Regions from separate parts of the Clostridium sp. CTA-5 genome, predicted to be linked through region 2. Evidence: riboswitches for the same ligand, from Rfam matches in the RefSeq annotation. Region 2 holds a riboswitch; each other region holds the start of a gene.
What was found. Region 2 has a riboswitch for thiamine pyrophosphate ahead of ACYUET_RS04410 (HAD family hydrolase). Riboswitches for the same ligand answer to the same signal wherever they lie in the genome.
Positions count from the first base shown of each region.

Region 1: it holds a riboswitch for thiamine pyrophosphate, as region 2 does, so the genes downstream of both, thiW (energy coupling factor transporter S component ThiW) here and ACYUET_RS04410 (HAD family hydrolase) in region 2, are expected to answer to the same signal.
Region 3: it holds a riboswitch for thiamine pyrophosphate, as region 2 does, so the genes downstream of both, thiT (energy-coupled thiamine transporter ThiT) here and ACYUET_RS04410 (HAD family hydrolase) in region 2, are expected to answer to the same signal.
Region 4: it holds a riboswitch for thiamine pyrophosphate, as region 2 does, so the genes downstream of both, ACYUET_RS00475 (thiamine-binding protein) here and ACYUET_RS04410 (HAD family hydrolase) in region 2, are expected to answer to the same signal.

Region 1 is NZ_BAAAAT010000002.1:124,120-129,797, forward strand. It holds gene thiC (phosphomethylpyrimidine synthase ThiC) at 1-329, opposite strand, end outside; gene thiD (bifunctional hydroxymethylpyrimidine kinase/phosphomethylpyrimidine kinase) at 715-1,521, opposite strand; gene thiW (energy coupling factor transporter S component ThiW) at 1,649-2,167, opposite strand; TPP riboswitch at 2,632-2,742, opposite strand; gene ACYUET_RS05910 (FMN-binding protein) at 2,837-4,057, opposite strand; gene ACYUET_RS05915 (FAD:protein FMN transferase) at 4,127-5,173, opposite strand; gene sdaAA (L-serine ammonia-lyase, iron-sulfur-dependent, subunit alpha) at 5,354-5,678, opposite strand, start outside.
Region 2 is NZ_BAAAAT010000001.1:956,218-961,895, forward strand. It holds gene ACYUET_RS04400 (aldose 1-epimerase family protein) at 1-522, opposite strand, end outside; gene ACYUET_RS04405 (hypothetical protein) at 903-1,307, opposite strand; gene ACYUET_RS04410 (HAD family hydrolase) at 1,449-2,150, opposite strand; TPP riboswitch at 2,229-2,327, opposite strand; gene ACYUET_RS04415 (GNAT family N-acetyltransferase) at 2,475-2,978, opposite strand; gene ACYUET_RS04420 (cytochrome b5 domain-containing protein) at 3,269-3,826, opposite strand; gene ACYUET_RS04425 (hypothetical protein) at 3,950-4,510, opposite strand; gene queC (7-cyano-7-deazaguanine synthase QueC) at 4,748-5,407, opposite strand; gene folE (GTP cyclohydrolase I FolE) at 5,556-5,678, opposite strand, start outside.
Region 3 is NZ_BAAAAT010000008.1:103,178-108,855, reverse strand. It holds gene ACYUET_RS14455 (PadR family transcriptional regulator) at 1-208, shown strand, start outside; gene ACYUET_RS14450 (hypothetical protein) at 371-577, shown strand; TPP riboswitch at 599-698, shown strand; gene thiT (energy-coupled thiamine transporter ThiT) at 813-1,487, shown strand; gene ACYUET_RS14440 (ferredoxin) at 1,543-1,731, opposite strand; gene ACYUET_RS14435 (Mrp/NBP35 family ATP-binding protein) at 1,867-2,709, opposite strand; gene ACYUET_RS14430 (hypothetical protein) at 2,725-3,558, opposite strand; gene ACYUET_RS14425 (prolipoprotein diacylglyceryl transferase) at 3,551-4,318, opposite strand; gene ACYUET_RS14420 (hypothetical protein) at 4,412-4,978, opposite strand; gene ACYUET_RS14415 (DUF7922 domain-containing protein) at 4,992-5,678, opposite strand, start outside.
Region 4 is NZ_BAAAAT010000001.1:111,869-117,546, forward strand. It holds gene ACYUET_RS00460 (sugar ABC transporter substrate-binding protein) at 1-113, shown strand, start outside; gene ACYUET_RS00465 (DUF4886 domain-containing protein) at 668-1,582, shown strand; gene ACYUET_RS00470 (TatD family hydrolase) at 1,655-2,392, shown strand; TPP riboswitch at 2,684-2,792, shown strand; gene ACYUET_RS00475 (thiamine-binding protein) at 3,130-3,420, shown strand; gene ACYUET_RS00480 (ABC transporter permease) at 3,392-4,156, shown strand; gene ACYUET_RS00485 (ABC transporter substrate-binding protein) at 4,211-5,215, shown strand; gene ACYUET_RS00490 (ABC transporter ATP-binding protein) at 5,196-5,678, shown strand, end outside.

The sequences.
Region 1 (5,678 bases), on a different contig from region 2:
CTAAATTCTTGAGTCTTTCCATAATTACTTAAATCCATTATAGCTTCAGCACCAAAATCAATTGCTAATTTTACCTTTTCCATTTCTCTACAGTAATCAATTGAATCTCCTGAAATACCTAAGTTTACGTTTACCTTAGTTCTAAGTCCGTCTCCAATCCCCTCTGGACTAAGTGATTTATGATTAACATTAGCTGGTATAACTATCTTTCCTTCTGCTACAAGTTTAATTAATTTTTCTTCTGAAATATTTTCCTTAGAAGCTACCATCTTCATTTCTTTAGTAACTATCCCTTTTTTTGCTGCTTCCATTTGAGTCTTATAATTCATCGTCTATTCCTCCGTTAATATTAAAATTTATAAAATATATTTGTTTAGCATATTTTTCTCACAGATATCCAAAAAGGTATATTATGAAAAAATTTGCTACATCCACATTCTTAATGATTTTTTTATTCTTGAATTTTACTTTAATTTAGGCTATATTTTAAAACAGTGTTGATATTGTAGTATAAGGGCGAACTGGCATTGGAATTTGCTTTTTAGAACTCTTAATGAAGATTTGTCCAATTAATTGCTTGTCATCAATCTGTGATTGGGAACACGCATTAATTGGACTAAGCTTTATTTTAGAGTTCTTAAAGTAAATTCCTCTGTTCATGAGCTTTATACTACAATATCAACATTCCCTTAGAATATAGCATTAATTTAAAAGTTACTCTATTATTCCAGCTCTTTTATAAAGTTCATAAAAATGATTAGTAGGCCCAACACCTCTTCCAAGTTCAAATCCATGTTCTATTGCACATGTTGTGTATCTTTTACCTTCTTTAACTGCCTCCTCAATCGTCATCCCTTTAGCCAAATTAGCAGCTATTGTAGATGATAGTGTGCATCCTGTTCCATGAGTATGCTTTACATTTATTCTTTCTTGTGGTAAAAAAATAAAATTTTCACCATCAAACAATAAATCTGTTGCTTCATTTTTTAAATGTCCACCTTTAATAAGAACATATTTTGGACCAAACTCCTTAAGCTTTTTTGATGCTTTTTTCATATCTTCTAGAGTTTTTATTTTTATTCCTAAAATTTCTTCTGCTTCTGGTAAATTAGGTGTTATTAGGGTAGCCAATGGAAATAATTCTTTAACTAAAGTATCCTTAGCATCCTTTGACAATAAATTAAATCCACTTTTAGAAATCATAACTGGATCTAAAACAATTAATGGTAGTTTCTTCTTTTTTCTTAATGAACTTGATATAGCTTTTATAGATTCAATTTTAGATACCATTCCTATTTTTATGGCATCAACTCTAATATCTTCAAAAATCACATCCATTTGTGATCTAATCATTTCTGGGCTTATATCTTGAATTCCAAAAACACCCATTGTATTTTGAGCTGTTATTGCTGTTATAACACTCATGCCATAAACTCCATTAGCTGAAAATGCTTTTAAGTCTGCCTGAATACCAGCTCCTCCACAACTATCAGAACCTGCAATTGTAAGTGCTCTAAACATTTTTTCTCCTCTTCTTTCTAATCTATCTTTTAAATAAATGTTGTTCTTATAAGGTATAATGATCATCTGTAATTAAAATTTATTTTTTACTGACATATAAACATTATTTGAAAATACAACTTTTTTTCTAAATACTTTGTGATTTTATATTTTCATTAGTCATTAAATATTTTTCTATGACAGGAATTTTTAAAAATACATAAGCAATAATTGCTCCTACACTACAACTAAAAGTAAATGGTATAACATATACAAATACTGCTACTTCTTTTCCTAAAAGTACCGCTGCTATTGGATAAGCTATTAAAGCACCTAATATTCCTGTACCTATTACTTCACCAATTGCAGCTATGAATTTTTTCCTAAATTTTTTATAAAGAACTCCTGCTAAAAATGCACCTATCATACTTCCTGGGAATGCTAATAAACTACCTGTACCTAAAATATTTCTTATTAATGATGCAATAAATGCATTTGTTAAAGCATAAATTGGACCTAAAACTATTGCTCCAATTACATTTACAAAGTGTTGAATTGGTGATATTTTTGCTACTCCTATTGGAATTGAAAATGTTCCGAAAAAAGTTGCTATTGCTATCAAAATTCCACTTAATGCAATTTTTTGTGTCTTACTTTTTTCATTCATAATATTTTTTTAGTCCTCCTTTCATTTTTTATTTAATGTACATTCAAAAAAATAATAAACCAGTATACTTTTATATTTTGCTACATACTTCATCATCAAAATATACTGCACATCTTTGATCTATTATTTTACTTTCATATGCCTAACGTAATGAAACTGCACTAAATTTTTAATTAATTCTATATTTTAAGTGAATGTTGATATTCTAGTATAAGGGCGAAGTAGCATTTGAATTTGCTTTTTAGAACTCTTAATGAAGATTTGTACAATTAATTGCTTGTCAGCAATCTTTGATTGGGAACATGCATTAATTGGACTAAGCTTTATTTTAGAGTTCTTAAAGTAAATTCCTCTGTCCATGAGCTTTATACTACAATATCAACACAGTTTTAAAACATAACTTTAACTAATTACTTATTTTGGAATAAAAAAAATGTAGCCCAAGGGCTACATAAATATACTACGCATTATTTAGTGTACTTCCCTACGTTGGTATTAACCAAATCAGGTTATAAGAGTCCAGGAAATCAATCTTTCCAATCTCAGCTAAAATATTAGCTCCCCTAGTTATAAAATTATTAAATTATCTTTTACAATTTAAAGCTTATACCTTTAATTCTTATCCGTCAAGTAATAAATATATTATTACTATAGAACTAATTATAAATTTTAAGCTTTTGCTTGACTTAAAGCATTAGTTACCGCTTGAATAATCCCTTTAGAACTATAAGTAGCTCCTGAAACTGTATCTACTGATGTTGACTGTTTAGAAACTATGTTATTTATTATAGATTTCGAAGCTCTGTCATAATAGTTAGGTGTATCTCCATATGATAAAGTTTCTATTTGGGCTATTTTCCCACTCTGTATTGTAACTGAAATTTTAGTTGTTCCTCCTTTGAATCCTTTTCCGGTTCCTATATATGTTCCATCTTTATATTCTTGTGAAGCCTTATTGGGATTTTGTGACACATTATTATTTTGTGAAACCCCATTTTTATTTTCATTTTCTGAAACTGATTTATTATTTATATCTAAATTAGAATTATTTAAATGACTTCCGGCAAAAGATGTAGCTCCATAGACTCCTACCATCGTTGCCAGTGCTATAGTACTAGCCATTTTAGAATCTAAATCTTTTTCAAGTATATTTACATTGGCATTACTTCTAGGACATACATCAGTACATTTTAAACAATTTATACATTCTCCGCCTTTAACAGACTCCATCTCATAAAGTTTTATTCCCATTGAACATTTAAGTGTACAAGCTCTACACTTTCCACATGCTTCTTTAGGCTTATTAATTTTTACTATTCCAATCCTAGAACATATTGAGAATACAGCACCTAATGGACATAAATATCTACAGAAAAATCTTTCAATAAAAGCTGCTCCTATTGTAATTAAAATTAAAAGTATAAATCCAATAAGTAATGTAGATAGAACACCAGATATATTAGTTATTTCTCCAAAGGCATCCCAAGGACTTGTACTTTGTAAAATATTACTTCCCATTGTCCAAGAAACAATTCCTATAAATACTAATACTAAATACTTTACATATTTTAATATTGAATCAACTTTTTCATCTACTCTAAAATTTACTTTAAATAATTTTTTAGATATAAAAAATATTAAATCATTATAAGCTCCAAAAGCACACAACCACCCACAAAACCATCTTCCTATTAATATCGTTAATAATATAGCTGATGAAATCTCTATTAAATTTGGCAGTGATTGAATAAAATTAAAATTTCCACTAAGAATCATTTTATAAACTATTTTCAATTCACCAAGAGTCATTGCATATAATCCTGGTAACAATAAAAACATTATCAGTTGTACTATATGTCTAAAAGTTTGTGATACTTTCACTCTTTTCATACTCTCTTCCCCCTAAGTTCACTATAAACTTATCTTTGGTTTTTAATCAATTTAATTCTCTTTATTTAGTTAAATTGAAAATTCGTTATCCGTTAAAATAAAATCGTCTTTAATACCTGAAGTTATATATATTTTTTTATCTGCTGTTACTAATATCCCATCTATACCTTGCATTGATTCTATAATACTTATTGCTTTATTAATTCCAAGAATATATATACCAGTTGATAATCCATCACCATCAATAGAGTTATCCGATATTATTGTTGCACTTATTATCTCACTTTCTGATGGATAACCTGTTTTTGGGTCAATTATGTGATGAAACTTCTTTCCATCTTCCATAAAATATCTTTCATAATTTCCTGAAGTCACTACTGATTTATTTTTTACATTTAATAGTCCTATATGTTCTCCTCTAGTTTTAATTGGGTTTTGAATTCCTACTTTCCAATTTGATCCATCTTCTTTTAATCCTAAGGCAAATATGTTTCCTCCTAAATCAATTAAAGCACTTTTAATATCATATTTATAAAATATATTTCTAACTTCATCTGCTGCAAATCCTTTTGCTATTCCTCCAACATCTAATGATTGATTTTTATGTTTTAACATTACTGAATGGCTATTTTCATCTAGTATAATATCATTATAATTTACAAGCTTAATCTTTGATTTTATTTCATCTTCATTTGGAATACGTCCTCCATTTCCTGATATATTCCAAAGTGATACTAATGGTCTTATTGTAGGGTCAAAAGTTCCTTTTAATATTTTGCTATACTCTAAAGATTTCTTCAAAACAAAATAAGTATCCTTTCCTACAATTTGTGATTCAATTCCCGCTTTTGAATTTATCATAGATATTTCACTATTTTCCTTAAATACTGACATCTTATCATCAATATTGTTTAATCTTTTTATTGATTTTTCTATTGCCTCTTCTGCATTACTACCACATGCTTTTAAATTTATTATTGTTCCAAGAGAATAACTACTCCTTACTATTGAATGAGATTTATTATTTAAATATTTTTTTCCATTACCTTTGGTAAACAAAAAAACTAAAATTAACAATGTTGCCATTATGAATATCACTAATAGCATATTTATCATAAAAATCACCTAAACATTAAAATTATTTATTATTTGTATTATAGCAGTTTAAATTTATTAATCCATTAAAATAAAATTAATTTTTTTGAAATTTTAATAAAAAAATGTGTATAAAATAGAGTTCATTTCCATTTTATACACATCCCTTTATATTAGCACAATTTTAAAACATAATTATCTTTATTCTTTTCCAAAAACTTGTTCTTTAAGTCTCAAACCTTCTTTAGTTACTGCAATCCCACCTAAAGCTGTTTCTCTAAGAGCTGATGGCAAACTTTTTCCAACTTTATACATAGCTGTTACTGAATCATCAAAAGGTATTTTAGCTTTTACACCTGCCATCACCATATCTGCTGTACATAAAGCAGTTATAGCACCTTGAGCATTTCTTTTGGCACAAGGAATTTCTACAAGTCCTGCTACTGGATCACAGACTAATCCTAAAATATTTTGTAGTATTATTGATGCAGCATCTAAGCTCATTTTTGGTGTCCCACCCATCATT
Region 2 (5,678 bases):
AACTAACATAGTTGAACTATTTTCTATTTTATTAAACTTAAGATAGTAATCTTCTAATTTTTGATTTTTTTCAATAGGACACATTAATGCTGGATGACCTCCTATTGAAAAATATATTTCTTTATCATCTAAATTTATAACCTTATATGTTACATCCACAGTATTTTCTTCAATAGTATAAGTAACATTTAAAGAAAACTTATAAGGATATGCATTAAGAGACTCCTCTGAATATTTTAGTTCAAAGGTAATAGAATTATCTGTTTGTGATACCAAAGTAAAATCAGATATTCTAGCTAATCCATGAGCTGGTATTTCATATATTTTTCCATTCACTTTATACTTTAAATCAAGTGCTTTTCCTACTACAGGGAATAAAATTGGTGAATGATATTTCCAATATTCAGGATTTCCATCCCAAAGATATTCAGTATTTTTTTCTTTACCCGTTAAAGAGTGTAATTCTCCTCCATGAGTACTAGCTGTAATTTTTATTTTCGAGTTTTCTAGAGAATAAATCATAAATAACGTCCTTTCATTTCTATATAATATATAATCTTTTATTATCTTTCTATATGAATTAATTCTTTTATAAAGAATAGCAATAATAATTTAAAAAGCTTGTCTGCTTTAATCTATCTAAACTAGTATAAATTTAGATACATCCTTTACATTATATATCCTTTTAATCTATATTTCTATATATTTATAATATTGTGTTGACAAATAGCTATAATGCCAAATTAAAGTTATATAATCATATTATTAAAACTTTAAATCAGTTTATTCTTTAAATTTATCTAAAAAACAAAATAGAACTCCATTGTTAATTAATATAACAAAAGGAGTTCTATTTTTTAATTTTAAATCCTAACTTTGAATAAAGTTTGTAAAAATTCATTCTATTTTTGACTTGTTATTTGTATTAATTTTACTCCTGCTTGAGGAGGAATAGATTTAGTCATAGCTTCATTAAGTACCATAAAAACAGTATCGCCTTTTTCAATTTTAAGTTCCTTAGGATTAACTTTTTCATATTTATTATTCTTTTTCATATTAAAGCATTCATCGGGCATAAGCATTGTGTTTTCACCAACAATACCAATAACCTCTTCTTTATAAACCTTACCCCCTTTAATATATCCTTTAACTCTCACTCTTAAAATATTATCCTTTTCAACCTTTTGTACTTCTTGAACTTCACCCATAAAAAGGACATCTTTCTCTTTTTCACCAAAAGCAAAAGCTGGCATACTGAAAAACATTAAAAATAGTAGTGTAATCGCTAATACTTTATTATGTCTCATAAGTTTCTCCTTTCTTTTGTACAATTAATTTTAATATGCAGTTAATATTATTTGATAATAAAATAATTTTATACTATGTAAAATTTCTAACTTTGTTATTACTTTGAATTATTTACTGTTATGTTTTCCTATTAAAATCAACTAATATGGAATAGGTGCATTTGTAAAATCACTTAAATACCCATCAGCTATTTCTAGTATCTCTTTCCTATATTTAACAGAATACTTATCATAAATACCATAAACAGTTATTCCAACTTTTTTTGAATTAACAATTCCTTGTAAAACATCTTCAAATAAAATACATTTATCAGCAGACAAATTTAATTTTTTGATTGTTAATAGAAAAATATCTGGATATTCTTTACCTCTGCCAATCTCATCTGTAGAACAAAAAACGTCAAACAATTCGAAAATTCCATTATTTTTTAAAGCAGGTTCATATAATTTTCGTGGCAATCCTGTAGCTACTGCTAACTTAATCCCTTTATCTTTTAAATGTAAAAGATATTCTTTTGCATACTGTTTTAATTTAATATTATGACTATATTCATGTATCGCCATGTTTTCCCACTCTTTTATAATATCCTCTTCTTTTTCATCTAAATTAAATAATTTAATAGTATACTGAGCTGCTTCTTTAAAATTGCGAGCACATATCTCATTTATATATCCATCCGGAACTTTTAATCCCCTTTTTGAGAGAAAATCTATATCAATCTTCTCCCATATGTCCATAGAATCTAGTAAAGTTCCATCCAAGTCAAAAATTGCTGCTCTAAAGTTTATTTTCATAATATCTCTCTTATAATTTTTTTCTGCTGTACTTGTAAAAACCCCCATTAAAAATTTATCCTCCTTTTAAATTTTTATATAACAAAAAAGCGCTTACTTATAATAGCAAGCACTAAAATCAAATACATCGGTAGATGATTTGCTCCCTACGTCAGTATTAGCTAACAGGTTCAAAGGGTCAGGTTTTATCCTTCTCAACTTTTTACAGTCCCCCCGCAAATAATTCACTATTTAAATTTTATTCCAATATCTGCATATATTATATCATTCATAATATAATATGTATAGTAATATCCCTATTTCTATATATCCCGTTTTTCACTAATACAAAATATTGATTTCTTTCTACTGTTTATGTACTATTATTTTAAGTTATATTATTTTTTCAAAAGCTATTCTCTCACTTTTATCTTCTAAATAAATTATCCCACAATACTTAAATCCATTCTTCTTAAGCATTGTTTGCATAGATATGTTATCTTTATGTGTATCTATTCTGATACTATGTATATTTTTATTTAAACAAATTTTTTCGATATTTTCTATAATTAACTTTGCTATACCTAAACCTTTATAATTATTATCAATAGCAATTCTATGAACAACTGCATATTTATTATCACTTACCCACTCTCCATCATAAATATTTTCATAAGTCTTTTCTCCATCAAAGGAAAGCATTGCAGTTCCAATAATATTATTATCTTTTATCAAAATATAACTATTCTTATTAGAAATATCATTTCTTATTGTTTCAATATTAGGATAGTTATTTTGCCACTGATTAATTCCCTTTTTACTAAAATATTCTTGTGCCTGTTTAATAATATTAATTATACTATTAGCATCTGATTCTACTGATTTTCTAAATTCCATTTAATACTCCTTTTTTAATATCTTTATATTCTTAAACTTTATTTCTATAATTTTTTGATTATTTATATTTAAATAATCAAATTTAATAAATAAGCTTTTCATTAAGATATTATTTGTTTTCTTATAATTATATTTATTATAAATATAATTGTGTCTTTAATCTATATTTTAAAGTTCCTACTAGAATGTTTCTTTTGTATATTAAAACAATTATTAATATAACATTCTCTCAGAACTTTTAAAATACAAATCTTTATTTTCTTAAGTATTTATTAACTTAAGTGATAATTTTAATAAAATCTATTCATCTTACTTTGCGCCAAAAGCTGTGATACTCCTGTCTTTTCCCATTCTTCAACCTGCTCAATAGCTTCTTGTGGATCTTTTCCTAGTCCCACAAGCACACCTGCTAGAATAAATTCTTGGTATAAATGTTCAGGATTAATTCCTGCTTTAGCTTCTGCTAATTCCCGATTAACTAATGGGGTAATATATCTAACCCAATCATCAGGTGTCAATTTAGACTTATCTTTCATTTCACTTCTACTTATTCTATTATTTTTTTTAAGTATTCCAACTTTAGGTAAAGTACTTAAAAATTTAGGCATTCCATGACATGATTTAAATTGTTCTGTTAAATCTTTTCCTGCTGTAAGACCAAAATGTTCTCCATTATCCCAAACTGATTTTCCACTCACATCATAAACTATACCTTCTATTGCCACATATGCAGGATTACCATTTTTCCCATTGTATTGTGCTAATTCTTCTAATGTAAATTCTCTTTGTTCTCTATAATTATCTTTTATGAGCTCTCTAATAGTTTCTACATCAAAATATACAGACATATATACTCCTTAAATATTTTTTATCTATAATTAATATAGTATAAAACTACTAAGCAAATAACTATTAATGAAAATAATTCCATATATTTCGTATATTATTATAATATAATTTTAATCTTAATATTAAATATTTTTAATTATAGGTTTTAACCTTTTTAAGTATATTGATACTAAAACTATTATAATTATTGAATTTACTCCATAAGATAAAAATTTAAGTGCACTAAAAAAGCTTGTTAATTCTGTAATTCCATTTAAAGAACTTGGAAATCTTCTTAGCATAATAAAAACTCCTATGTTTTCCAAATAATCAAATAGAGTTACAGTAAATAAAGGTAAAATGCATAAATATTTAAATTTTTCTCCATTAAATAATTTTTTTATTAATAAAGCTATTGTTATACAGAATGTAAATCCCGCTAAAATAGGAAAAATAACATCTCCTAATTGCACAATATTATAATACTCTATTCCTTTGTCACCATAACTTGAAATAATTTTATAAGCTTCATCACTTTTAAGTCCAACATAGATATCTATTAGTTTAGTACCATTAGTTACTTGTCCAAACTTAGCTATTAACTTGTTAAAAACAAAAATTGTATATATTGCTGTAATAGTTATAGTTATTATTACATTTTTTATAGTTGCTATTTTTAATAAAAAATCACTAATTTTTTTCATAATTAACGTGCCTCTTATTTTCATTTAAATTATTTTCTAGATTAATTATATTACATTATTATCCTATAAATAATTTATTAAAATAAAAACACCTTCTATATTAAAGAAAGTGTTTATAATAAATTCTTTTATGTTTTAAACCTGTATTAATTTGACTAAACTTTATTTTTAGAACGCTTAAAGTAAATTCCTCTTTCCATAAGTCTTATGCTAGATATAGAAAGACTCACTTAAAGATTATTTTAAATATTCTTTTTTGAATTCTAAATAACCATTTTTTCTTAATTTACAAGCTGGACATTCTCCACAACCATTACCTATTATTCCATTATAACAAGTTAGTGTTTCTTCTTTAACTATTTTAAGTGCTCCTAAATCGTCTGCCATCTTCCAAGTTTCTGCTTTATTAATCCACATTAATGGAGTAAGAATTTCAAATTGATAATCCATAGCTAAATTTAATGTAACATTTAAAGATTTTATAAATACGTCTCTGCAATCTGGATATCCACTAAAGTCACTTTGAGATACTCCTGTTATAATAGTGTTTATTTCTCTTTGTTTTGCAAATACTGCTACAAAAGTTAAAAATAGCATATTTCTACCATCTACAAATGAATTAGGGACCCCATCCTTAGGAGCATCTTTATCAACATTTATATCTTGTCTAGTTAATGAATTAGGTGCTAATTGATTTAATAAGTTTAAATCTAAAATATGATGTTCTACACCATACTTTTTACATATATCTCTTGCACATTCTAATTCTAACTTATGTTTTTGATTATAATCAAAAGAAACTGCTATAACTTCTTTAAATCTCTTTTTAGCCCAAAATAAACAAGTTGTACTATCTTGACCACCACTAAATACTACTACTGCTTTTTCTTTATTCATTTATTATTACACCGTCCTTAATTTGTAGTTTAATCTTAACTACAGTTATTTATATTATTAAACATATTCTAAAATAGTGTTAATATTGTGGTATAAAGGTAATAACTTTGTTTATACTACAATATCAACATTTACTTAAAATACATTTTTATTGTCTATAAAGCATCATTAATTTATTATTTAAGATTGGATCAGTATTAAATCTTCCTCTTAAAGTAGTTGATATTGTTCTAGCACCTGGTTTTTGTATACCTCTAGTAGTCATACAACC
Region 3 (5,678 bases), on a different contig from region 2:
TACTGGAGGTATATATCCTCTACTTAAAAAATTAGAAAAAGAACAATTAATATTAGGTGTCTGGGATGATCCTGAAAAAAAATTTCAAAAGATATATCATTTGACTCCAAAAGGTAAAGTCGAATATGAAAATAAGAAAAAACTTTTAAAACCAAAAATTGAAGAATCATTAGAAGTATTTAAAATAATATATAATGATATTTATTAATTTAATAAATAAAAAATAATAGTTCAAGTATGCAAATATACTAGTCTATTATTTTTTTATTTGAATTATATTATAACTCTTTCATAAAATAAAAATCATTTTTAATTATGTATATTTATTTACATCAAAGTAAAAAATACATTTATAAGGATGGTGTTAAAAATGAAAGGTTTTATTATAGATTCAACATTTAAAGAAGATGTTATAGTTGGATTAAATGATTTTAATACAATAGTCCCATGTAATAATATATCAGATAATACAAAAAATGGACAAAAAATTCAATTAAGTACGGTTTCATCAAACTATATCTCGCATGCTAATAAAAGCAACAAATATAACATATATAACTTAGTTGACTATTTATAAGACAATCTTTAGAATATATTTAGAATGTGCTAGGGGAGCCTTGTGCTGAGATTTGATATTTCATAAACCCTTAAAACCTGATCCAGTTAATTCTGGCGTAGGGAAGTGTAATCTTTATATATTAATCTTACTTTTTTAAATAGTAAGGTACGTTATTTAAAATTTTATAAATAACGATAGATTTTATACTTAATTGGTTAATAATCTCCTAAGCACTATTAAGGAGGTTTTTTTTATGAAAATTTTTAATGATTGGGCAAATCAATTCATTAATCTATATCAAAATTTGCCTAAAAATGTACACACCATTCTTTCAAATCCATTATCTATTGCTACATTAATAGGATTCGTTATCATTCTTATAGTATTAGCCAAAGTGAAAAAAATAAATTTTACCCCTCAATTAATTGCTAGAATAGGTATAGCATTAGCACTAGCTACTATATTAAAAATGCTTAGAATATATCACTTTCCTCAAGGAGGAAGCATAACATTCGGTAGTATGATTCCAATATTGCTAATTGCTTTTATGTATGGTCCTGAAATTGGGTTTTTAACTGGATTTCTTTATGGCATAATAACTTTCTTAATGGATCCATATATACTCCATCCTGTACAAGTTTTATTTGATTTCCCATTACCTTTTTTATCTTTAGGACTAGCTGGATTTTTCAAAAATAAAAAATACATTGGAGTAACTCTTGCTATTTTAACTAGATTTATGTGTCATTTTATTTCTGGTGTTGCATTCTTCGGTTCTTATGCTCCAGAAGGAGTGTCTCCAGCTTTATATTCTTTATCTATAAATGGCCCAATAATAGGTATAGAGGGTTTAATATGTTTAGTTATTATAAGCATACTACCTATAAGTAGAATAATATCTGTTTCCAATGAGCATTTAACAACATAAAATGGCTAAAAAATTAGAGCTATCAATATGATGATAGTTCTAATTTTTTTAGATATTATTCTGCTAAAATAGCATTAACTGGACAACTAACTTCTGCTTCCTTTGCACTATCTTCAGCATCTTTTGGTACATCATTAACTATTGTTCCAGCTTTTCCATCATCCTCCATATCAAAACATTCAGGACATATTGATGGACATAATCCACATCCTATGCAAGTATCTTTATCCACTTTAACTTTCAATAAACTCACCCTTCCATTAAAAATTACATTAATAGTATTTCCTAAGGAGATTGAATTATGTATATTATGATACATGAAATAAAATAATAGACCAGTATAATGCAAAATAAATGCGAATACTGGTCTAGAATATACTTAATATAGTCCTTCAAATATTAAAGAATATAAATCATTATCTTTTACATATTCTTCTGCTTTTCCATTTTCTAATGCTTCTGTTAAATCAGTATTAATAGGTAATTCTCCTATTAATGGCAATCCTAAATATTCAGCATGTTCCTCTGATGATTTCTTACTAAATACTCTTATTTTCTTATCACAATCTGGACAATTAATGTATGCCATATTTTCAACTACACCTTTAATCTTAATACCAATCTTTTCAGCCATTATAACTAATTTCTTTACAATCATTGATACCATGTCTTGAGGTGTTGAAACAACTACAACTTCACTGACAGGGAATTCTTGCATTACTGTTAATGCTATATCACCTGTACCAGGTGGCATATCTATAAGTAAATAATCCAACTCTCCCCAGTTAGTTTCCACAAACATTTGGTTTAATACTCCTGTTATAACTGGTCCTCTCCATATAACTGGTTGATCCTCAACAGCTGTTAAAAGATTCATAGAAATAACCTTTATTCCAGTATTTGTTTCTACTGGATCAAATCTAACCATATCATTTTCTAATGGTATTATCATTGCTCTTTTATCATTTATTCCAAAAAATCTTGGCATAGATGGTCCTGTAATATCAGCATCCAACACTCCAACTTTATATCCTTTTTTCGCTAAAGTAGTCGCCATTATACCTGTAACAGTAGATTTACCTACTCCACCTTTACCACTAATTACTCCAATTATGTTTTTAATTTTCCCATATCTAGGTAATGTCTTTGAGCAAGTGCTATTACATTCACTTCCGCTAGATCCACATGTACCTTTACTTGGACAAGTATCACAACTCCCCATTGATTCATCCTCCTTTTACCAATCTTCTGGCATTTTGTTTGGTTCTCCTATATTGATATCCCAATTTTTAAAGTTGTATTCTGCTGATACATAATATGTATTAAAAGATTTATCTTTTTTGTTATCAACAGTTATCATAGTTTTAAAAATTGTACTATTATATCCTCTGTTCTTAACTTTAATTATTGTATCAAAATCTTCACTATTATTTTTAACTAAACTAGTACTAGACAAAACCTTATTAATATTTTTTTCAAAGCTCTGTAAATCTGTTGAAAACATATACTTTAAACAGTCTATATCTCCTGATGTATCTATTCCTATCTTATTATTAGATTGATTTAATTCATCTTTATTTGATTTAAGTACTGCTAAAATAGATTCATAATATACATATTGAAAATCTCTAGGTTTTCTTACAAAAGAAAGATTTTGAGTTATTATATCATCTAAACGCTTAGATATTGAAAAACATACATCATCATTAAAAAAGTTACCTTTTCCTTTTTCATTTGCTGCAACTATATATTCATATTTTTTAACTTCATCACCAATACATATTTCAAAATAATAATCTGGATCAAGTGAACTTCTTTCAGATACTTGTTTACCATTTGATAATAACTTATACATATCATTTATAGCATTAGTGTCAGTAATTATGAATCTAAAACCAGTATCTCTAGCACTTTGTATTATAATTTTATCTACCTTATTTTGATTTATATATTCAAAATAATTATTTTTTAATCCCATTTTAACTGCCACTTTATCATAAGTTGCACATCCAGATAAACACGTAATGGTTAAACTTAATATTAAAATTATTAAAATTCTATTTTTATTCAAAACTTTTCTTCTCTCCCTTAAAAAACTTATGAAAATTAAAGAAATAAACTCCTAAAACTAAAGTAAAAATAGCTATAAACTGTGATGTTGATAACATTCCAACATTTCCTCTTGGATCATTTCTTAAAAATTCTATCATAAATCTTCCTATACTATAAATTATCAAGTATACTGAAAGTATTTTACCAGATTTTCTTTCTTTGCTTGAATAATATAAAAGAAAAAAACCTAATAAAAAGTCAAAGGCTGAAGAATAAAGTTGAGTAGGATGTAAATGTACTCCACTTGGCGCAAGTGAATTTACTGGAAACTCAACACCTATAGGAAGATTGGTTTCTGCACCATAACAACATCCTGCTAAAAAGCATCCAATACGTCCAAATCCTTGTGCAATCGCAAGTCCTGGCACTGTTAAATCCATAATATCTAAAACACTCCATCTTTTTCTTCTACAATATAAAATAATACTTAGAGCGCCTAGTATTATTGCTCCATAAATAACAAATCCATAACCAAAATTCATAAGAATACTAGGATTATCTAAGATACTTCTAAATTCGGTTAAAATAAATAGTAATTTTCCACCTAATACGCCTGATATTATAGCTAGAATTATTAGATTTAATAATGAATCTTCATTATATCCTTTACTTTTTGCTTTTTTTAAAAGTAAAGAAACTGATACTAATATCCCTATAGCAATCATTAATCCATAGCTTTTTACTTGTATTCCCAAAAATTCAAATAAAAATATCTTCATAAATATCTCCTTATAGTATTAAATATCAAGGAGAAGCATTAAGCTTCTCCTTGATATTTAAATTATAATACTAATGTTTATTAATGGCAAACCTTATTTAACCTTGATTTTAGAAACGATAGTATTTAAAACTGTTTTTATGTTTTCTTTATAATAATCTTCTTTTACATTAAATAATATTTTCATAGTCTTTCCATTATCACTAGTTAAATAATAACAAATATTTTCAAATGTATATCCTTTTTTTACTTTAGTTTTATATTGAGATAATACACCAGACACATTTTGAAGTTTAAATGGAGTTATTTGCTCATTTGTATAGGTTAATGGTAGATTATTCAAATCATTTTCTGCAAAAGCCCCTAAATCACTTTGTGTATCTATCACTTGTAAATATCCTGTAATTTTATTTTCTTTATCTTTAAAATCTGCTTTATAACTAATATATTGTCCTATACTTTGTTTTTCAGATACTTCCCATTGATTTGGTAATGAAAAAGTATATTTCCCGTCCTCAAAACTATATTCTTTAAACTCATTTATTCCGTTCTCTACAAGAACTACTTGTGTGAATGATTCTTTAAAAAATGATTGTGTTATGCCCAATATAATCATTAACGAAACTAAAATTGACATAACTATTATCTGTTTTTTATTCATAACAATTTCTCATTTACTGCATTGGAACTACGATAGTAGAATTCTTGAAATCATAGAACATGAGCCAGTAACCTTCATTCCTCATTTCATTATGTGTCCATGTTACAAAACCTGTTTTTCCTTCATAAGGCTGATCTGAAATATCTTTGCTACCTTGTATTCCATAGACAATATATTTTAATTCTCCGACTGAATCACATTTATAACCTAATAAAAAGTGTTTGCTCTTATTTATATAAGGATAATAATTTAGCATTGGATAATATGCTAATGTATATTTATTATAGTTAGACACATTACATAAATCATCAATTCCTTCTACTGGTATACTATACCATTTACAATACTTAATCCCATCTAACCCTTGTGAATATTTATCAAAGCCATCAGCAATTTGCTCAAAATATTCTCCAATCTTTCCTTGTATATTAAAGTTATTTGAGGATGTATCTTTTATTTTTTGAATATCCTTTTCGTATTGTTCAAAATCTGCACCATCGATTATGCTGTTTTCTTCAATTCTTCTACGATTACTTTGTATTGAATAATCATATGAATTTTTTTCGTATTGTTCAGAATCTGCTGCATCCATTATAGTATTTTCTTCAATTCTTTTATGATTTTCTTGCCCAATACAATTAGAATCATTTTTTACATCTTCAATAATCTTTGAGCAACCTTGTTTTGATATATTTTTTTC
Region 4 (5,678 bases), 840 kb from region 2:
AAATAGATGTGCCTTTAATTCTAGTTAACCCAATAGCTATAGACAAAAATAATATAGATAGTGAGCTTATAAATAGTGGATATTTTAAGAAAGAAGAAATTTACAATATATAAGTATAAAATAATGTATACTTATATCATTAACCCTCATGACAATTACTATCATGGGGGTTAATGATATTTATGGAATATATTAAATCAAAAATTCTTTTATTTTATAAGTAGATTTATATGTTAGATAAATATATAAGTTCCAATAAAGTTTATTCATTAATCAACGAGTATAGTGAAAAACTTATATAGAAAATTTATTATATATATAATTCTAAGTGGATAGTATTAATACAGGTATGGACCTTTTATAAAAATTAAATAAAAAAAATTATAAGTTCATTAAATTAATTAGAATATATATTAAAAATTAAAATTAGAAATACAATAAATATTTTAGTAGAATTTAATAACATTATACATAAAACTTTTATAAAATTTACTTAAAAAATAGAATTAATTAAGTTAGTGTAGAAGTAATTTAAAAGTTTTTATTTATGGGGGAAATATATGAATATATGTATTAAAAGTTCAAAAATACTAATAATTGTACTAAAGTATACAAAAATAACAACGAAAACTTATTTGTATGCAAATTTTTAGATAGGAGTATTTTAATGAATTTATTAAATTTAAACAAAAGAATATTATATTGTACATATGTTTTGGTGATTGTATTATTATTCTCTGGATGTTCTAAAGATAAATCTTTAGGTTTAAGTTCAGAGTCTAAAAATGAGCAAACCAAAACTTATTTAGAAGAAACTAATAGTAAGAGTGAAAATATGATTATGGATTTTAATAAAAAATTACTATTAAAAAAACCAAACAAGCCTATTAATAAAAATCCTTCAATATTATTTTTAGGTAATAGCTTTTTATTTGTAAATGATTTACCATCAATGTTTACTAAACTTTCAGAGAGTGGAGGTATTAGTCCTAATATTTATGATCTTTCAGAAGGGTGTTATCGCTTAGAATTATTTGCAGATAAAAAAGATGAGGTAGGAGCAATTGCGTATGATGCTTTAGAAAATTATCAGTGGGATTATGTAGTTTTACAAGAGCAAAGCAGAATTCCAACGGTAGATGCTGATAATAGCATGTATCCAGCATCAAGGAAACTTGATAAACTAATAAAAGCTGGAAATGGACAAACTGCATTTTTTATGACATGGGCGTATAAAAATGGAGATGATTTATCTGAATTTGGAATAAATCAAAAAACAACAAGAGAAGAAATGCAAACACAAATAGCTAATAGTTATTTCTCTATTTCAAAAGAGTTGGATTCACTTCTTTCTCCAGCAGGTATAGCATTTATGAGATGTGCAGAAAAATATCCTGAAATTAATTTATGGGATGAAGAAGATTTAATGCACCCTAGTGTTTATGGAACATATTTAGCATCATGTACTTTATATGCAACTCTTTATGATGAATCGCCAGTTGGACTTGAATATACAGCTGATTTAGATTCAGATACTGCACTAAAGTTACAAAAAATAGCAAATGATACTGTTTTTAATTAATAGAAATTTATAAATAAACTAGTTATAATAGTAAATAAGTTTATAAAATAAAAAACTTATTAGGAGAAAACAATGTATATTGATGCACATACTCATTTAGATTTTTTTAAAGAGAATATAGAGAATGCTATAGATGAAATTAATAATCTTAAAATTTTAACTATTACAAATGGTATGGACGTAGAGAGTTATTTAAAAAATAAAGAATATACTAAAAAGAGCAAATATATTAAAGCAACTTTTGGAATACATCCTTGGAAGGCATATGAATACCAGGGCAAACTTAAAGATCTAGTTCCTTATATTGAAGAAAGTGACTTGATTGGCGAAATAGGTTTAGATTTTTTTTGGATAGAAGACCAAAAAACTTATAAGGCACAGAGAAGAATTTTTAATTTTATATTGGAAGAAAGTATTAAAAGGAATAAGATTATATCAATACATACAAAGGGTGCAGAAAAAGAAATTTACAATATTCTTAAAAAATATAATTATAGTAATGTAATTATTCATTGGTATAGTGGTGATTTTGAAACTTTAGATAATCTTATAAAATTAGGTTGCTATTTTACGATAAGTGTTGATATAGGATATTCAAAATTAACAGAAGAAGTGTTAATTAAAATTCCAATAGACAGATTACTTGTAGAAACTGATGGACCAACAGCTTTAGAATGGGTAAATGGAGAATATGGATATCCAAAAGTAATAATTGATGTTATGAAAAGTGTATCTAAAATAAAAAAAATTCCAATTGAAGAATTATCAAAAATTATAGAGAAGAATTTTTTTAGATTAACAGAACTTTAGATTAAAAGATATGTTTTAAGGTATTAGCAGTTATTTAAATATAAGTAACATTGAAAAAAATAATAGACCTGTATACTCGTCTATTTTGTGTAATACTGCAGTAACAAATTTAGCCAATAGCTCGCTATTAACTGAGTTTGTTTTCTTGTCTGACATAGAATATACAAACTATCTTTAGGCTATTATTTTATTTCAGGCGCCTAATTAGATTATAGTATAGACTAATTAATAAAAAGTATTAATTATATTGACACAATAGGAAAAAAAATATATAGTTAACTTATAATAACATAATAACAGCTGGGGAGTTAGTAAACTATCTGAGAGGAAATTATTTGAAATTTCGACCCATAACCTGATTTGGATAATGTCAACGTAGGGAGACTGTATTATTTAAGTATAATATTAAATTAGTAACCACAAGCATAAAATTGTCTGGATTAGATGATTTTATGCTTTTTTTATTCTTTAGGAAATTATATTTTTTAAATCTGTGAATAACTTAGATTATATTTTTGCTTAAGGATTAAGAAATAAAACCTAAAGAATAAAAAGAAAATATATTCGCCTGCCAGATTTTTCTCACATACGTTCGAAAAGGCAGATGCGTAAAAAAAATCGACGGCTCCACAGTCGCCTTAGCGATTTTTTTATTCTTTAGGAAATTATATTAAAAAATAAATAACTTAAATTATAATTTTGTTTTAAAATATAGTTTAAAAATTAGGAGGATTAATATGACAGTATGTAATGTGAGCTTACAAGTAATACCAAAGGTACCAGATGAGATGACCTATCCAGTAGTGGATAAGGTTATAGAATACATTCAATCAACAGGGGTAAAATATGAAGTAGGTCCGATGGAGACAACAATGGAAGGGGAGTTAGACTTTCTTCTTCAAATTGTAAAAAGAGCACAAGAAATTTGTGTAGAAGAGGGAGCATCTAGAGTAGCTTCTATTGTAAAGATTGACTATAAAAAAGAGGGCGTAACAATTGATGAAAAGATTAAAAAATATAGGGGATAAGTTAATACCATTAAGTTTTGTTATTGGACTTTTAATATTGTGGGAAATAATTATTTTGTTAGGTGGAATTCAAAAATATATTATGCCAGCTCCAAGCGATATTATTAAGGTTCTTATAAACGATTTTAGTATAATGTTTCCTCATATATTAATTACAATATATGAGGGTATAGTAGGATTTATTTTAGCTATAATATCAGCATTAATTTTAGCAATATTTATGGATATGATTCCACTAATAAGAAGAACTCTTTATCCGATATTTGTGATATCACAAACCATACCAATAATTGCATTAGCTCCACTATTTATAATTTGGTTTGGATTTGGAACTTTACCTAAAATAATAGTTGTAGTATTAGTATGCTTTTTCCCAATTGTTATTAGTATATCAGATGGATTAAATTCTGTAGATAACGATTTTATAAATCATTTTAAATTGATGGGTGCATCAAAATTAAAGGTGTTTTTACACTTAAAACTTCCTTATGGAATTCTAAGCTTTTTTTCTGGAATGAGAATTGCAGCAACTTATAGTATTATGGGTGCGGTAATTGGAGAATGGCTTGGAGGGGATAGAGGACTTGGCGTATATATGACGAGAGCTAGAAGCTCATATGCATTAGATAAGATGTTTGCAGCGATAATTGTAATTGTTGCAATTAGTATGGGGATATTTATTTTAGTTACATTTATTGAAAGAAAATTTACACCATGGAAAAGAGTAGAAGGTTAGATATTATTTAAATCATGTAAAAATAAATAAGTTAAGACTTAAGGAGGACTATTTATGAAAAAGAGGAGATTACTAGCATTAGCAATGTCAGCATTATTAATTTCTACTGGATTAGTTGGATGCAATTCAACTAAAAAGAGTGCAAAGGAAGAAGGTCTACAAAAGGTTAAGTTAATTTTAGATTATACACCTAATACAAATCATACAGGTATTTATGTAGCTCAGGAGAAAGGATATTATAAGGAACAAGGATTAGATGTTGAAATCATTCAACCCTCAGAAGGTGCAGCTTTACAATTAATTTCAGCTGGAAAAGCAGATTTTGCTATAAGTTATCAAGAAGATTTAACGTTTGCTAGAACTTCAGATATTCAATTACCAGTTAAAGCTATTGCTACAATTATTCAAAATAACACATCAGGATTTGCATCACCAAAAGAAAAGGGAATAAAAACAGTAAAAGATTTTGAAGGAAAAGTATATGGTGGATGGGGAAGTCCTAGTGAAGAAGCAATTTTAAAGACTGTAATGGAAAAAGGGGGAGCTGATTTTTCAAAACTTAAGAAAGTAGATGCAGGTACAGAAGATTTCTTTATAGCTACAAAGAATAATATAGATTTTGAGTGGGTTTTTGAAGGATGGACTAATATAGAAGCTAAGGAAAGAAACTTTGATATAAATTATATACCACTTAGAGAATTAGATGAATCATTAAACTACTATACTCCAATTATAGCAACTACAGAAGATCAGATTAATAATAACCCAGAATTGGTTAAGAAATTTTTAACGGCTACATCAAAAGGATATGAAGAATGTATATCAAATCCAGAAGAAAGTGCAAAATTATTAGTTTCAAAAGTGCCAGAAATTGATGAAAATTTAGCAATAGATAGTATGAAATTCCTAGCTAAAGAATATAAGGCTGATGCAAAAAAATGGGGTGAAATGAAGGATAGTGTTTGGGATAATTACACAAAATTCCTTTTAGATAATGGAATTATTACTAAGGATATGAAAGCAAGTGAGGCTTATACAAATGAATTCTTACCAAAATAAAATAGAACTTGCAAAGGTTAAAAAAAGCTTTGGTGAGTTAGAAATATTAAAAGATATAACATTTAATGTAAGAGAAGGTGAGCTTATTTCAATTGTAGGGCCATCAGGAAGTGGAAAAAGTACTATTTTTAATATTATTACTAAAATAATAAATGAGGATAGTGGAGATATAGTTGTTAATGGCAATGCTAGCTACATGTATCAAAAAGATATGATGGTCCCTTGGAAGAAGGTAATAGATAACATAGGAATACCACTTATATTTAAAGGCTCTAATAAGAAAGATGCTAGAGAAATAGTATTAAAATATATTGATATATTTGGTCTTAAAGGTTTTGAATATAAATATCCAACTCAATTATCCGGAGGAATGAAGCAAAGAGCAAATTTGTTAAAAACCTATTTGACGTCAAAAGATATAATGTTGTTAGATGAACCATTTGCAGCACTAGATTCAATAACT